DNA from 2 places in the Thalassotalea sp. PLHSN55 genome. Region 1 is predicted to be linked to the other one. Evidence: predicted binding sites of a transcription regulator. Region 1 holds the regulator's gene; the other holds the start of a gene.

Evidence for each region. The regulator LexA, encoded in region 1, represses DNA repair genes until DNA is damaged. The targets are predictions, from matches to a motif close to TACTGTATNNNNATACAGTA.
Region 2: a site for LexA is predicted at 6,817-6,836, ahead of ACRRSQ_RS18530 (DNA polymerase II). Genes of this name have one in related genera too.

What each region holds. Positions count from the first base shown of each region.
Region 1 is NZ_JBPDIH010000003.1:80,788-89,921, reverse strand. It holds gene prsT (XrtA/PEP-CTERM system TPR-repeat protein PrsT) at 85-2,841, shown strand; gene ACRRSQ_RS06300 (PEP-CTERM sorting domain-containing protein) at 2,985-3,797, shown strand; gene ACRRSQ_RS06295 (ThiF family adenylyltransferase) at 4,188-5,078, opposite strand; gene ACRRSQ_RS06290 (PEP-CTERM/exosortase system-associated acyltransferase) at 5,160-5,960, opposite strand; gene lexA (transcriptional repressor LexA) at 6,324-6,947, shown strand; gene coxB (cytochrome c oxidase subunit II) at 7,501-9,039, shown strand; gene ctaD (cytochrome c oxidase subunit I) at 9,052-9,134, shown strand, end outside.
Region 2 is NZ_JBPDIH010000012.1:37,769-46,902, reverse strand. It holds gene pdsR (proteobacterial dedicated sortase system response regulator) at 1-549, opposite strand, end outside; gene pdsO (sortase-associated OmpA-like protein PdsO) at 761-1,597, shown strand; gene ACRRSQ_RS18550 (bifunctional transcriptional activator/DNA repair enzyme AdaA) at 1,828-2,880, shown strand; gene ACRRSQ_RS18545 (RDD family protein) at 2,942-4,081, opposite strand; gene ACRRSQ_RS18540 (hypothetical protein) at 4,140-4,520, opposite strand; gene dinG (ATP-dependent DNA helicase DinG) at 4,640-6,760, opposite strand; gene ACRRSQ_RS18530 (DNA polymerase II) at 6,861-9,134, shown strand, end outside.

The DNA.
Region 1 (9,134 bases):
CAGTACAACATATTTAACACTCACTTTAGTTGCTCAAATAGTTAATTAAAGCGAGTGTTTTGTTATAACAAGGACAAAACTCTCATGGCGTATAAAAATAAAGTAGCTATTTCACTATTGGCATTAACGATAGGTTTGTATGGTTGTAGCGACACAAAAAGTCCAGAAGAATACATTAGCTCTGCAAAAGCATCTATTACTGCGGGTGACGCTAATGCCGCGATTATCAATCTTAAAAACTTATTAAGAGCAGATGCTAGTCATGGTGAAGGACGGTTTTTATTAGGCCAGGCCTACAACAGTCTAGGTATGTGGTTGGCGGCAGAAAAAGAATTAGAACGTGCCCTACAGCATAACTTTTCAGCCGACAGTGTCTTACCTGAGTTAGCAAAAGTTTATTATAACCTTGCCGATACTGACGGCATTTTAACACTTTTACCTGCAGCTAATGAGCTAACACCAGAAGCTATGTTGAAGGTAAATGCCTTTTTAGCGATGAGCTATGTAAAAAGCTCTGATTATGAAGAAGGTAAAGTCGCTTTATATGAGGTGATTCAATCACCGATTGATTCTAGGCTTAAAGTGTTGTGTCAGGCTTGGTTACATGGTTTAAACAAAGAATTTGACCAAGCGCTTGCTGTTACCGCAGAGCTCATTGAATCAGAACCTGGCTTTGCTGAGGCCATCGAGTATCAAGCTTACCTTTATTATCGTATGCAAGAGATGGAGAAAGCGTCTGAGTTATTTGCTCAATACGTGAAAATTCATCCAAAAGCTAACGAAGTGCGTATTATGTATGCGCTATCGTTAGCTTACGCAACAAAGTTTGCTGAGGCTGAAAAGCAAGCAGATAAGCTATTAACGATCAGTCCAAATAGCAGCGTACTTAATCAAATTAAAGCGCAAGGTCGATTTGCTGATGGCGATTTTACTGTCGCTAAACAACATGCTGAAGTCGCGTTGCGTGCTGATAGTAGCTTGTTATTGGCGCGAATCGCTGCAGGAATGAGTGCGTATCAATTAGACCAGCCAGAAGTGGCTTATTCTCATTTAGAGCAAATAAAAGATTATTTAACTTATCAGCACCCGGCTAAACGCGTGCTTAGTCAATTAAAGTTACAACTTGGTTATGAAAGTGAGGCATATGACGAGTTAGCAAGTGCGTCTAGTGACGAGCTAGATGCGCAAATATTAGCTGCGTCTGCTCAAGAAATGTTTCGATTAGGTAAGGCAACAGAAGCAGATTTCTTGCTTGCTAAAGCGCGAGATATGGAGCCTGAAAATGCTGATATTAACTATCAACAAGGGCTTTACAAATACTTTGATCAAGACGGATCTTCTATATCTTTATTCGAACAAGCCTATGATAAAAACCCGGAATTGGATGCAGCGTTAACCTTAATCGTTAAAAAGCACCTATTTGATAAAGACTTTACTAAAGCATTTGAAGCTGCCAATAAGGTTAAAACGTCTAATCCCGAACTTCATCATATTCTTAATGGCTTAATTTTTGATAAACAAGACAAACTAAGTGAAGCGAAAGCAGAGTTTGTTAAAGTGACTAAAATTAATAGTAACAATGTTAATGCTATTTATATGCTTGGTGCGCTTAATGAAAAAGAAGGCAATTTTGACCAAGCAATAGAATATTATCAGCAAGTTATTTCGACCAGCATGGAAGCGACTTACGCCGTTGCTGCTTTACTTAATTTTTCAAACGAAGCGCAATATCAGGAAAGAATAGAAGGTTTTCTAAAAGCTGAATTTGACAAGAACAATGCAAATAGTGTGTCTGCTTTAGCTTTGTCTGGCTATTACGCGCTAACCAACGACTTAACAACCGCCATGGAAGTAGTTGAATCAAGCCTTGCTAAAGATGACAAAAACATTCAGTTATTAATGTTTAAAGGCAAAATTCAAGCGAATACCAAAGATTACCAAGGTGCTATCGCCAGCTTTGATAAAGCCATTAAAGAAAACCGGTTTAACCCTAAACCGCAAATAGCAAAAGCTAATGTCTTGAAGCTTGAAGGTAAGTATCGAGAAGCGATTGTTGAAATGGAAAAAGCCATAGACTTAATGCCAACTTCAACAGGGTTAGCAGTAAATCTAGCGAAAATTCATCTTGATAATAACGATATTTATGCCGCTAAACGTGTATTAACTAATTTGAAAAATCTAGATAAAGAACATATTGGCATGACGCATTTAGATGGCCAAATTGCTTATCTCGAAAAACGTTATGCTTTAGCTGAACAATTATTAGGTCAAGTATATCAACAGCGTCAGGTAGAAACCGTATTGCTTGAATATGTAGCAGCCCTGCAAAAGACTAATAAGAGTGCATTAGCACTTCAGCAGATTAATGCTTTTACGAAAGGCGCAGAGCCTTCGCTGAATCTGCTATTAAAGCAAGCTGAACTGTTAGAAAGCACCGAGCCTAAAAAAGCAATGAGTATTTATCAGCACGTTGCAAGTAAAACGAATAACCACTTTGCCATGCTTAACAATATTGCCATGTTGTCACTAAAGTTAGGTAAGCCAACACAAGCACTCGACAATGCAAAAGCTGCATTTGAACAGGCACCAGATAATGTCGCAATAATGAATACTTATGGCTTAACTTTACTTGCTAACAAACAATACCAACAAAGTTTAACGTTTTTGACGCAAGCCAAAGAAGCACAACCAAGTAATCACAATTATTTAGTTCATTACTTACAGGCGTTAATGGCGAATAATAACCATGCTGAAGTTAAGTCATTATTAGGCGATGTTGACTCGAGTCAGTTGAGCCTTGACGCTAAGCAAAGATTTGAACAAATAAAGCGCACTTTATAGCTTGTTATTAAGTGTCAGTAATTTTTACAAAGCTGAAACAATTAAAAATCACCGCTGTGTTAATTTGTTGTTTTTAAAGGTTTTTTTAAAGTTGGCATCTCCGTTGCTTATATACAAACATAACTCAAACGGAGATTAACAAAATGAACAAACTATTAACAGCCGCAGCAATGGCTTTAACATTTGCAGGGACAGCAGCAGCAGATCCAATTTACATTGATGTTGGTACTGACTTTGGTGGTAACGCACAAGTTGCAGACGGTCCTACAACTACTGGTTGGAAAGACAGCTTAACTTTACGTTATGAATCAGAGTCTTTAATTACTGATAACGATTTTAACGGTCTTGATGTTGGCGATACTATCGTTTCAAAAGGTGGCTTAGAAGTAGGTACTTTCTTATCAAACCGTGCAACTGCATTAGTTGATTCACAATTAGGTCCATTTGGCCCAAGTGACAACGGTTACGGTGTTGACTGGTTAATCAGCTTCACGTTTGATGATTTAATGGGTACATTCAACGGTACTGATTTTAACTACACTTCAGGTACTATTGACTGGTTACTATTTACTTCAGCAGATGGTTTTGCTACTGGTACTAACTTATTTTCTACTGAAATTAAGAGCCACGTAAGTACTCCAGGTAACCAAGTTTTCTCTGGTGACGTAACTAACGTAAACCCAGCAGCTGATATCTTTAACATTGCAGTTGGTGGTGGTTCACAAACATTCAGTGAATATGCAGCAAGCCATACTGCGCCAGTACGTTTCCGTATTGACCAAAACACTGACCCTATCAACCCACAGTTTGTTGAAACTACAGCTGAAGGTCACATTTTAAGTATTGGTGGAACGCATGATGCTTCTTTAGAATTCTCTGTTCCAGAGCCTGCTACTTTAGCAATGTTAGGTTTAGGTTTACTAGGTTTTGGCGCAGCACGTCGCAAAGCTAAGTAATACTTAACTCTCATTTAAAGAACCGCCGATTGGCGGTTTTTTTATGCCTTAAAAAGCTGCAAGTTAGAAGCTAAAAGCTAAAAGCTAAAAGTTGGAAGAGATGAGCTACAAGAGATAAATGGTAAGTTGAAAGCTACAAGTGGGAAGCCGAAGCTGCAAGTGGGAAGCCGAAGCTGCAAGTGGGAAGCCGAAGCTGCAAGTGGGAAGCCGAAGCTGCAAGTGGGAAGTTAAAAGCTGCAAGTGGGAAGTTAAAAGCTACAAGTGGAAGCGAAAGCTACAAGTAGGAAGCTAAAAGTAGAAAGTTAAAAGCTGCAAGGCTTTAATCTTGGATGTAAAAAAGCTCTGCATTGACAGAGCTTTGAAGTTTTAATAGATGTTGATTGAAATGGCTTAAGTATTGTCTTTAATGATTTGTTTGAATCGCCAAAACATATACAGTTGAACAGGGTTTTTATTACCCCAAGGGCGCCAAGTCTTAATTAACTTGTTTCGATAAGCATCAAAATGCAGCCCATGTGGTGCATAAATCACATCACCACGCTTTAAAATAAGCTTAAGTACATTGGTACATAAGGTACCTGCGGCTAACGAAATGCCCATACAGGTTGAAGGTACTTTCTTTTTAAAGAAGTTTATTGAGGTGCTATCAACAATATAGTGACGTTGCTGAATGGAAGGTGAGACACCAACAACAAAACGAATAATATTGTCATTAAAAATGTTCGCTTTTTCTTCTTCTGATGCGTTTGCTGGCGTATCTACAATGGCAAAATATTCGTCAAATGTCATCTTGCCGGGCATGAATACTAGAAATGCAGTTCCCATTCCCATTGGCGCGGCAGTAATTGTTGGAATGCCTTTTTCGTAACAACGTCGAAAAACTTTACGGCGCATTTCTAACGCAAAAATGTCTAAACTATCAACATAAATATCAACGTCTGTTAAAAACTCTTCTAAGTTTTCATCGGTAATGCCTTGATCAAAGTTCTTAATATCAGCTTCCGGGTTGATACCTCGAATGGTTTCTTCCATGACTTCCGCTTTAGGGCGACCAAGTGTATTCATATTAGCACCCGCTTGGCGGTTGAAGTTTGCTACATCATAATCATCAAGATCGGAAATATTAAATTTCCCGATACCAAGGCGTGATAGAACAATCGCATGATCGCCGCCTACGCCTCCAAGCCCACCAATTGCAACACGGGTATTACGCAGTATTTGTTGCTCGTCTCTCGTTACCCAACCGATATTACGAGAGAAAGCTTCTTCGTAGTTAAACATAGCAATCCTTTAGAAAAATAGCTTAAGAGTAAACTATTTTATCGTTGTTATTTAAAAAATAGATATTGCCAAAACATGCGACTAAGGTGTAATTAACTTAATATCTGGCAAGTTGAATTCTGCATTATTTGAAAATTTTCTTAATGAAATTTGAGAAGCGAGGTCATCATATAAAATCGCATAAAGCTTCTTTATTTCATCATTTAGTTCAGTGTCGAATTTCTCTCGAGCGAGAAAAAACATCGCGCGCTGGCCGTGATAATTCATTTCGTCACCAATTTGCTCAAAGGGCAAGCCAAAACGAATTAGACGTCGATTTAATCTCGGCTCCATCATTACAACAAGACCGACATGATTAAAAATTGTAGCCATAGCTAAGCCACTTAAATATAGACCCATCGCAATATTAGGGAAGTTACGTCTTTCCTCGGGACTATACATGTTGTCCATATTAACGTCGTTTAATACGAAAGGAACTTGCTTTTCCTTTTCACGACGCCTAAACGAAGCAAGTACGGCTAATCGTGAAATTTCACCGAAGCCACCACGTGGTAAAGTTGTTGTGTCTAATACTTCTGTTTTTGCACTACTTAAACAATGCTCTTCAAAAGGCAACTTTTTTTCGGGATCTTCAGCTGGTGGGATAACTAATCTAATACACCCTGCAAATACCCCAGTTCTTCGGTGTTCTAATAAACAGTGATAGGCATATTTATCACATTCATCAGATTCCATATGCAATGGGTTTGGTTCTTCCCAGCCAAGCTCTTCACTATATACACCATAACGAATTTTATATGCTTCTTGCTGGAGTTCCTTGGTGCTTGCAAATTTTATTTTGAAATACTGATTGAAGTTTTCAGCAATAGAATAAGAACTCATGTTTCCCTCAATATCAATTGGTAAAAATAACAGCCAATATGTACGAATATGTAACTTTAGGTCATCTCTTACTAATAATATACTAGTAACTCAATATTTTCCTTTATATTTAAATACTTTTTTGATGTTACTAATGAGAAAAAATACGAAAGCTCTCTATAGCTTACTGTTTGAAACTAAAGAGGTTAGTTAGTTTGGTGTCGTTACAAAATAAAAGTCATGTCTTTCATTTATAAAAGGTGTATTAGTTAAAAACAGCGCCAATAGTTGTGTAAAATTTCGTTTTACACAATGTTAAGCTTGCCTTTATTAAAAGGCTGTATACAATAACAGGTATACTGTTCATATTTACAGGCAAATATAATGACTGAGCTTAAACCATTAACCCCCCGTCAACAGCAGATTTTTGATCTAATAAAAGAAAAAATATCAGCTACAGGTATGCCGCCAACTCGTGCAGAAATAGCTGATTTTTTTGGTTTTAAGTCAGCTAATGCTGCGGAAGAACACTTAAAAGCGTTAGCCAAAAAAGGTTATATTGAAATGTTGCCTGGCACGTCACGTGGGATTCGCCTAGCTGAAGAATTCATTGAAGAAGAGGGGTTGCCACTTATCGGCAGAGTCGCTGCTGGTGAACCAATATTGGCGCAAGAGCATGTTGAAGAAAATTATAAAATTGATGGTAACTTATTTCGTCCTTCAGCAGACTATTTACTTCGGGTAAATGGTGAAAGTATGAAGGATATCGGTATTTTGGATGGTGACCTGTTAGCGGTTCATCAAACCAGTGATGTGCAAAACGGGCAAGTTATTGTGGCAAGAGTTGAAGATGACGTTACCGTGAAGCGATTCAAGCGTGAAGGTAATGTTGTTTATTTACACGCCGAAAATGAAGATTTCTCTCCAATTGTTGTTGATCTAGCGAGCCAAAGTTTCAATGTTGAAGGGATCGCCGTTGGGGTTATTCGCTCTGCCGATTGGATGTAAACATATCTAAATTTTATTATTTCAGCTTTAACTAAGATATTTTTCCTCAACTTAAATGATAAGCCTAGAAAAACAGAGTCTTAAATACGACATAATTTATGTCGTATTTTTTGTTTTTGTCTCCGCCAATACTCTCGTTATTTTCAATAAATTGTTGTTTATTTAATCAGCTCAACACTAGAGCCCTCTTCGCCTGAAGCAAATTTTTTGTGATTTTTATCACGAATATATATGTCCGTTTTTATTCGTTCCTAGAGTAGATACTCTATTGATATCACAGGTTTTTTTGTTGATCTATGTCATAAAAAAACTAGACCTTGAATAAAATTTAAGTAATTCTAGTACAGCAAATAGACAAAATGATAATAAGAAAATAGAAGAAAGCGTGGTGTAAATGCGTGGTTTCTACCTTACGTTGGAAATAATAATAAGAAAACCAAACAGAACCAATATAAGTAATTAAGTTGTTTGCTTCAAAACGTTCTGTTTTGCTTTTACAAGCAGAAGGAGATGTTGAGTGAAGAGATGTAACCAGGTTTGGTTGCTACTAGGAATGTTATTTTCTAGTTCAGCTTGGGCCGACATGCAGTTAAATTTAACAAAGGGCGCAACAGATATTAGCAGGGAGGTTTATGACCTGCATATGATGGTGATGTACATTTGTACTGCTATTGGTCTTGTTGTATTTGGCGCAATGTTTTGGTCGATGATTTTTCATCGAAAATCTAAAGGGGTAAAACCAGCCACTTTTCATGAAAGTACTAAGGTCGAGATCCTCTGGACCGCAATTCCGATTGTCATCTTAATTGCCATGGCAGTGCCTGCCACGAGTACATTAATTGAGATGGAAAATAATGACGATTCAGATGTTACTATTCAAATTACTGGCTCGCAGTGGAAATGGCACTATAAGTACTTTGACCAAGATATAGAATTCTATTCAGTGCTTTCAACCCCTAGAGAGCAATACGAAAATCAAGTAAGTGATAACGCTGAAAAGGGCGAGCACTACTTACTTGAAGTTGATAAACCTCTTGTTATTCCTGTTAATAAAAAAGTTCGATTCTTAATTACCTCAGACGATGTTATTCACTCTTGGTGGGTGCCAGCTTTTGCGGTTAAGCAAGATGCTAATCCAGGCTTTATTAATGAGGCTTGGACCAAAGTTGATGAACCCGGTATTTATCGCGGCCAATGTGCAGAGCTTTGTGGTAAAGATCATGGCTTTATGCCGGTAGTTGTCGACGTGCGATCTGAAGCCGATTATGAAAAATGGCTAGTTGAGCAACGCGACATAGCTGCACAGGCTTTAGCAGCTGAGCAGCAATCGTTAAATGCATCCTTGTCTATGGATGAATTAATGAGCTTAGGTGAAACCACTTATATGGCACATTGTGCTGCATGTCATCAGCCCACTGGTTTAGGTGTTCCTCCAGCATTTCCTGCACTAAAAGGCAGCGCAATTGCCACCGGCGATATCCAAGCTCATATTGATATTGTCGTCAACGGCCGTGCTGGCACTGGAATGCAAGGCTATGGTAAACAACTTAGCTTAAAAGAACTTGCTGCCGTTGTTACTTACGAGCGAAATGCTTGGGGCAACGATACCGGAGATATGGTGCAAGCTGCTGATGTTAAGGGACTTCCTGCTGATGATTCTTCAACTCCTGCGGGCAAAGTTGAACAAATAAAATCAGCGGCAATGGATGTTGTTGATGATGTCGCCACACAAGTAGCGGAAAGCGCACCGGCGGTTGAAGATCTAACAAAAACTTACACCCTTGATGAAATGATGGCTATGGGCGAGCAAGTTTACACCGCCAGCTGTAGCGCTTGTCACCAAGCAAGTGGCGCGGGCATTCCTCCTGCATTTCCATCACTTATCGGTAGTGCAATCGTTACCGGTGATATTAATGCCCACCTTGATATGGTGATTAATGGCAGTGCGAAAAATCCTGCTATGGCTGCATTTGGTGGTCAATTAACTAAAACTCAAATTGCAGCAGTTGTGACTTACGAGCGTAATGCTTGGGGTAATAACACCGGTGATTTAATACAAGCTGCCGACGTTGATGCGGCAAGTGCGAAATAGGGAGTAACTATAATGACAACAGACGTTCTTAACGATACGACTAATGATCATGATTCGCATGACGAGCATCACGATGATCATAAAATGACCGGTTT
Region 2 (9,134 bases), on a different contig from region 1:
TAATTGCTGACGATTTTTTACATGACCGGTGTGCTTGGCTAACGCATGCACCATCCAAAATTCAGTGATGGTTAAATCAACGTGCTGCGCGTGCCAGCTAACAAACATACGTTGATTATCAATTTCAAGTGGTCCTGCGGTTAAGAGTTGATCCTGTTGTTGGGGTTCTTTTAGCGCGTCTTGGCGACGAAATAGTGCAGCAATTCGCGCAGACAAATGCGCCAAACTAATATCTTTTGTTAAGTAGTCGTCAGCGCCAATTCTTAAGCCTGACACCGTATCAACATCGTTATCTCTGGCGGTTAAAAAGATGATCGGAATAGTTTTAGAGATATCACGCAACCACTGACATAAGGTAAAGCCGCCATCAAATTCTTGTTCTAAACCAATATCTAAAATAACTAAGTTGGGCAGATGTAAACTAAACGCTTGCGTGGCACTTTCTCGGTTGGCAAAGGTTTGCACCTGATAACCTTGACTGCGTAATACATCAGCATAATTTTCACGAATGGCTGCTTCATCTTCTACTATAGCGATACGTTTGCTCATCAATTCTCATTTCTTTCTACTAAATCTAGCTAGACTATATCGAATTTTTTCATCGGATGCGCTGTTTTATATCAATTGCCATATTGTTGCCACAATTGCTCGTTGCTTTGCCTTTTTTCCTCCCTTTTGGTGGCGCAATTTTGCGTTTTAATTACCTCAATCACGAAATACTCGTGAATTTAAACAAACACTTATCTTAGAGGAAAACACTATGACTATTGGCAAAAAATCAACTAGCACCACAAAAACTACCTTAATAAGCTCAGCGTTAAGTTTATCTGTCATTATCGCAAGCGTAACAAGCTCAAATGCATTTGCCCAATCGACAACTTATGCAAAATCGAATGAAATCTCAGAAGTGGTTAGCGCTGAACAGCTCGAAGAAAGTGCGCAAACCCGTGAAGAAGTAGGCACTGGTGTCGGTGTTGTGGTTGGCGCAATTGTTGCTGGACCAGTTGGCGCAATCTTAACTGGGCTTACAGGTCACTTCATCGCTAAACATATTAATGCCAACGAAGAGGTTGAGCATTTAAGCGACTCACTTGCAATGCAAAAACAAATGAGTGAGCAGCAACAACGAAGTTATCAACGTAATATGGAGCGTAAGCTTCAGCAAGTCGAACAAGAGTATCAAAGCGAATTAATCTCGTTAGAGCAAAATTATCGCCAAGCTAACCAAATTAAAGCAGAGCAGCTATTAATGAGTTTACAGTTCTCTACCGGTTCTAGTGAAATTGCGCCGCATTATCAAGAGCAAGTCGCAATGTTAGCGCAACTACTCAACAGTGACTTGAGCCTGTCAGTCGACTTGTCTGGATATACGGATTTGCAAGGTGATGAAGGTAGAAATCAACAATTATCTAAAGCACGCGTTGAAAGTGTAAAAGCATTATTAATGGCGCAAGGTGTCGGCGAAAACCGCATTCAAAGTTTTGCTTTTGGTGAAGAAAACCCGCTAGTAGCAAATCATCAAGACGAAGTTAGTTTTTATGACCGCCGCGTGGTGTTACAAGTTAAATCTCGTAACGGTCAAACAGCAAAGAATTAGTTCCCAATAGGTCATGCGAATAACAACTATATCAAGGAGGTGATTCTTTAATTAACTAAACCTAATTAACGTTCAAAGCCAAGAGTATTTGCTCTTGGCTTTTTTACTGTTTTTAAATAGTATATTTCAAATAAAAACAACAGATAAAATTACTTGTCCAGTTTTCGGTTGCTGGATAAAAGCGGTTCACGCTAAGCTTAGTGACGTTAATTCTTCTATCGAGTTTTTAAATGGCTATTACCGAGCAACATCTCATTAAAGATTATTATCAGGCACTGGTTGCCCGCGATACACAGTATGTTGGTGTCTTTTATGTTGGCGTAAAAACCACCAATATTTTTTGCATTGCCAGTTGCCGAGCGAGAAAACCTAAATTTGAAAACGTCGAGTTCTATACCAGTGTAAAAGAAGTGATGTCGGCAGGCTTTCGTCCCTGTAAAATATGTAAACCAACAGAAAACTCGTGCGAAGCGCCAAATCAAGTTCAGCTGGCGTTAGCTTTAGTTAAAGAAAATCCCACTGAAAAAATTACCGATTTTCAGTTAAAACAAAAGGGCGTAAGTCCTGAGCTTATTAGGCGATGGTTTAATAAAAATTATGGTATGACCTTTCAAGCGTATCAACGCATGTTTCGCATCAATAATGCTTATCAATCGTTAAAAAAAGGTAAAAGTAACACTGAAGTCGCCTTTGACAACGGCTATGAGTCGCTAAGCGGCTTTGGTTATACATTTAAAAAAATCGTCGGCAAAGCACCCAGTGCAAGTACCAATACTGGGGTGATATTGATCAGTCGAGTAACAACGCCACTTGGCCCTATGTTTATTTGCGCCACAGAAAATGGCATTTGTTTATTAGAATTTGTTGAACGAAAAATGCTAGAAACTGAATTCAAGCAATTACAACAGCGGCTCAATAGCATCATAGTACATGGTGAAAATAAGCACATAGTGCAAGCGCGCCAAGAGTTGGATGAATATTTTCAAGGACAGCGACAATGTTTTTCTGTGGCGATTGAATCGCCCGGCACCGATTTTCAGCAGCAGGCATGGCAAGCGTTAATGCAAATACCTTATGGTCAAACGGTCAGCTACCAAGCGCAAGCAAAAATTTTAAATAAAGAAAACGCGGTAAGAGCCATTGCTAATGCCAATGGTTGTAACCGTATTGCGATAATTGTTCCTTGTCATCGTGTTATTGGCAAAAATGGCCACTTAACTGGTTATGCTGGTGGCTTAGCGAGGAAACAGTGGCTACTTGATCATGAAGCTAAATATCAATAATTGGCAGAATAAATAGTATAGCGGCACAGCATAATATGAGCTGTGCTTAGTGTTTACTTTCTTAGCTTTTACTATCTTTGTTTTCAATGACGCTGTTAGCATTAATGACTACCGTTGCTGATATTTTGTCATGAATGGCTTGTCGATTAGCATCCCAAAAGATTTGAATAAAGCCAATAAGCCCGGTCGCTATTCCTGCACCGTATCCGCCATAGCGACCAAAACTGTCCCACATTGACAATGGCGTGCCATCAAGTTGCAGTACTTTGATGTAAAAAAGTTTTTTACCTGGTGTTTGACCATGCCATAGCGCGGTAAAAATGGTAAAGTAAAATGCCGCCCAACCAAAACCTAAACCTAAGTCGCTAATAATGCCTTTTACCAATTGAATAATTGAATAAACGGGTTTTTCGTCACCCGCACTAGTGTTTGTTTTACTGCTTATTTCACTGTCTATGTCATTAGCCAAGGTAGTTACAGCTGCCGATGAAGGATTGCTCGATATTGATTTATCTAAATCAGCGGGCGCTTGATATTCGAGTAGCAATTTATTGAGTAAAGTCGTTTTATCAGTAGCTGCTAAATCTGTATTTTCAACCACTTCTTCTATACCTGATTTAGCTACTTGCTCATCAAGTGCTAATGCTTGAAGGTCGTTAATATAAGGTGAAAGTATTTGGTGATAACAATCGAGTTCGGTACATTGTGCCTTTTCCATGGCTTGTGAAATACTCAGGGCAAGTGCTGACATTTCAATTGCTTTGGCAAAACCGATCTCTTTGCCATCTATACCAGAGGTTTGTTTGTTAGTTATTTCGTCGCTTAATATATTCTCTGCTTCATCTACCGCAAGTGGTAACAGGCTTAGTAAAATCATAAAAACGATAAAGGCACCGATAAACCGCATAATAGCACGCCTTTTAGCGCCGACAACTTTCCCTTGTTGCTGTGCACGTTTTTTACTGCCTAATTGATAAAACGTATAAGCGATCACAATGGCGAGCAGTTCACCAGGGGCGCCACTTAATATCGCAATGAAAAACAAATCAACTAGCAACGCCGCTAATCGGCGCCAAGGCGCGGCTAAAGCTAGACCAAATAAAGATTGATCGACTTTAAACGCAAATGGGGTAAGTACTTGACGGGTCTCTTCGGTTGATAAGTCTGTCGTTATCGGTGTTTGAGATGGCGCTTGAGGCATATCAAAATTGTCCCTTAAAAAGAATAATCAGCATGAGCACTCAAGCATTGTGACATAACTATTGGTACTTATTTAACAATTTATTGAAATCACCTTTTTTGATCTCTTGCGCATATAACGCCTGTGGTTTACTGCCTTTGGTGGAATAAACGATCACTTTGGTTTTAGTCACTTGAATGCCGTGTTCGCCTGAGCGAAAGTAAACACCGCCTTGAAAACGACCTGATGCGGTAAACCAACCACTTTTGTGCTCAGTTAACCATTTGTTAAGCATTACATAGTCTTCGTCTTGCTCGGTAATGATAATGCGCTCTTTACTGCTTTGGCTAGGGTACATTGTCACTTCTGACGCAAGTTCAATATCGACTGTTTTACTACAGCCAGACACAAAAATAACGACTAATAAGGTGAAAACTATCGATTTTATTTTATTACTCATAAGATCTCTCAACGGACTTAAATTTTAATAAATACTCCGTTAACAAAAATAATCGAGTCGGTCACAAAAGCCAAGGCAATTTTGTTGTTGAATATTGATTTGATTCAACAATTGTGACTTTACTCAATAATTCGCTGATAAGGCGGTAGCGAATTGAGTAGATCTTTTCCGTACCGTTTAGTCACCACGCGTCTATCGAGCAAGGTAATTGTTCCGGTGTCAGCTTCATTTCTCAACAACCTGCCGGTTGCTTGAATAAGCTTTTTAGAGGTTTCTGGTACCGATAAACTCATAAAGGGGTTACCGCCTTTGGCGCTGATGTGCTCAGCATGTGCTTCTTCAACAGGTGAAGTCGGCACGGAAAAGGGCAGTTTGGTGATTATAAGGTTGGTTAAATACTTGCCCGGTAAGTCGAGCCCTTCAGAAAAACTTTGCGTACCAAACAAAATACTCTCTTTGTCTTCATCGGCTAATTTTTTATGTTTTTCGATAAGATGCTGGCGTGAATGTTCACCTTGAACTTGCAGTGTAAGTTTATCTTTTTCACGTAGGTGCTGAGCCACTTTTTCCATTTGCCAATAGGAAGAAAACAACACCAGGGTGGTTTTACCTTGTTTAAACAGTTTCGGCAGCTTCTTTATTAATTCATCAGTAAATTTATCAGCGCTGGGTTCATAGACCATTTGCGGTACGACTAACTTAGCATTGGTTTGATAATCAAAAGGCGAAGCGACATTTTGATACTGACTGCCATCGTTGATTGATAAACCAGCTTGTTTTCTAAAATGGTCAAACGAGTTCAGCGCCATAATCGTTGCTGAGCACAAAACTGCACCTTCACACTTTGACCACAGCATATCTTCAAGCATAAAACCAACATCAATAGGCGAGGCCGACATTAAATAATCTTGACGCTTACCGTCAATTTGTTCTATCCACCTTGCCATAGGCGCGCCTTTGTCACTGTCTGTTTTAGCGTACATAGCGCAAAGGGCGGTAAAATTTTCTAATCGCTGGCTCATAAAGCCTGCTTCGGCTAATAAAGGCTCTGCTAAGTACAGTTGCACATCACCTTCTTTTACATGCTCCATTAAAATGTTGTAGAGCTTATTAATTTGCGCAAGCGATTTTTTACTGGCGCTAGCTAAGTCTTCACTCCAGTTTTTTAACTCTTGTGGAATAATGCCATTTTCAAAACGGTGTAATTTTTCAGCCTCTTTATTGCCAAGCTTTTTGCTAAATTGTGAACTCGGTTTTTCAGGGAATAATTGCTGACGATTACTTTCGATATAAGTGACCACTTTTCGACAATCAACCAGTAAATCTTGTACGTCATCCGCCAGTCTTACTGAAGGTGAAATGGCTGATTGTGACTTTACCAGTTTTGCAATTTTATCACCGGTTTCTTGTAGCTTACTCAGCCAATCAATTGCCCCTTTTAAGGTAATGCTTGCGCTTGAATGGTCACGCGTTACCTTTGGCAAGTGATGGGCTTCATCAATGACATAGTAGCAATCTTCTGGGCTAGGGAGGATTTTACCGCCGCCAAGTTCTAGATCGGCTAATAACAAACTGTGATTGACAACTAAGACGTCGGCTTCGTCCATAGTGTCTCGTGCTTTGTGAAAAGGGCAATGGCTGTGCTCTGAAATATGCTTTAAACAGCTGTGTTTGTCACTTTGAATTTGTTGCCAAACCATAGGTGAAATGCCTTGGGTCCAAGAGTCTAAATCACCTTGCCATGAACCTTCTTTTAGTGCGGAATACATAGCGCGTAAACTGGCTAAATCATCTTTTTTAGGCTTTTCTGCAAAGGTAAAACCTGCCTGCGGGCTGTCATCTTCAGCAACCGCTTGTGTGAGTTTTTGTTTGCAGACATAACGTTGTCGCCCTTTTACTAGGGTGTAATTAAAGTTAAGGCCAGTATGCTCTTTTAAAAAGGGTAAATCTTTATCCACTAATTGTTCTTGCAGAGCGACAGTTGCTGAAGAAATAATGACCTTTTTATCACGCGAAATAGCTAGCGGAATTGAGCCTAAACTGTAAGCGAGTGACTTACCTGTACCTGTGCCGGCTTCAATGGTAATGATTTTTCTTAGTTTGTCGTAATCGCCCGCTAAGGTTTTAGCGATTTCTGCAATTAGAAATGTTTGTTGCTTACGTGGATTAAAGTTCGGCAAACTTTTACCAATGGCTTTATAGGAGTCACGGATCGCTTGTTTAATTTTTTCACTTAACATTTATATTTCACTTTGCGCCAAGCAGGCGTTTTAATCATTCGGCGGATATATTACACTGCTGTATATATTAACAGGTTCTGCAAACAATAATCGACCACAAATGACAAATACTGACAACCTCTTGCTTAACACCGGCTATTTGCTGACTAAACAAGCACAAGATAAGCGACACGGTATCGTGATCACTTTATGGTTACACAGTAAACGCGGACCAATCAAACTGGTGGTTGAAAATGAATTGGCGCTATTTTTTATAGAAAATCATCAAGTTGAACAAGCAAAGCAGTTATTGGCAGAGCATAATATTAATCTCGCTAAATGTCAGCCTTTAACACTGAAAGCGTTTAATCAGCAGCCTGTGAGCGGTTTTTATTTTAAATTTATGCGCGAGCTTTATCAGGCGAGAGCCTTATTATCGCAGCACGGCGTAAAATGTTACGAAGATGACTTTAGGCCGGATGAACGTTATTTGATGGAACGCTTTATTACGGCAAACCTTGCATACACAGGTTATGAGCAACAACAAAACGGTTATATCGAAGTTAGCAACGCTAAGTGTAAACGCGAAAGTTGTGCTGTAGAGTTGTCGATGGTGTCAGTTGATATTGAGTGCTCTTTCGAAGGTGAACTTTATTCAATTGGTTTATATAGAGAACAAGTTCAATGTGTTTTTATCATTGGTGACAAACCCGATGAACCATTAGCAGTTGAGCAACCTTATATCGTTTGGGTAGAAGATGAACAGGCGTTATTACATGCCTTTATCGATTGGCTTGAACGCTACGATCCCGATATTCTTATTGGTTGGAATGTGATTAACTTTGATATGAACTTGCTGCAAAAGCGCTGCGATATTCATGGAATTAGCTTTAATATTGGCCGTGATGGTAAAGCGCCATATTGGCGTAAAAATAAGAATAGCGAGCAACAGTTTCTCGAAATATCAGGGCGTGTTGTGCTTGACGGTATCGATTTATTAAAAACCGCTACCTACAGTTTTCCTAGCTTTTCTTTAGATCATGTCTCTAATGCATTATTAGGTTTGAGCAAAAAAGTTGACGATGTTGATAATCGTATTAAAGAGATCACTCATAATTTTCATCACAACAAAACGGCGCTTGCTGCTTATAATCTTGAAGATTGTCGTTTAGTTTGGCTGATTTTTGAAAAAACACAGCTGCTAGATTTTGCCATTTTACGCTCGCAGCTCACCGGTTTAGCCATTGACCGAATCGGCGGCTCGGTTGCAGCCTTCACCAATTTATACTTACCCAAATTGCATCGCAAAGGTTATGTTGCGCCAAACATGGGTGATGGCCATTCTGGCTTAGTATCGCCTGGCGGTTTTGTTATGGACTCTATTCCGGGTTTATACAAAAACATTTTGGTGCTCGACTTTAAAAGCCTATACCCAAGTATTATCCGAACGTTTAATATTGATCCTATGGGATTAATTGAAGGCTTAAAATCACCCGAGCAAGCGATAGAAGGGTTTGATGGCGCCTATTTTTCAAGAGAAGAGCACTTTTTGCCAGATATTATTAACGACCTATGGCAAGAAAGGGATAAAGCTAAATTAGAAAAAAACGCCGCGTTATCGCAAGCGATAAAAATTATCATGAACTCTTTTTATGGCATTTTAGGCTCAACCGGTTGTCGATTTTTCGACCCACGACTTTCGGGCTCAATCACTAAGCGCAGCCATGAAATATTAAAAACCACCAAATCATGGCTAGAAGATAAAAGTTATCGGGTTATATACGGCGATACTGACTCGATATTTGTTGATGTTGGTAAAAATAAATCGAGTGATGAATGTCAGCACATTGGCAAAGCGTTACAAGATTATATTAACGATAAATGGCAAAAAATTTTAAAAGACAAATACCACGTTGATAGCCAGTTAGACATTGAATTTGAAACCCATTTTAGCCAGTTTTTAATGCCAACTATTCGCGGGCAAGATGTTGGCACCAAAAAGCGTTATGCGGGTTTGTTAGAGAAAAACGGCGAACAAGAAATTGTTTTTAAAGGTTTAGAAAGTGTGCGTACTGACTGGACCGAATTGGCCAAGCAATTTCAACGCGAATTATATCATCGGGTATTTAATCAGTTGCCAGTTAAAGATTATATTATTGATATGGTTGAAAAAACTAAAGCAGGGCAGTTTGATCACTTACTGATTTATCGAAAACGTATTCGCCGAAAGCTCAGTGATTATGTAAAAAACGTGCCACCGCATGTTAAAGCTGCGCGTTTAGCTGATCAGCAAAATGAAAAACTCAATAAACCGCTTAAGTATCAGCGCCGCGGTTGGATTGAATATTACATAACAGTAAATGGCCCGCAAGCGAAAGAATATCAAAGCTCAGCT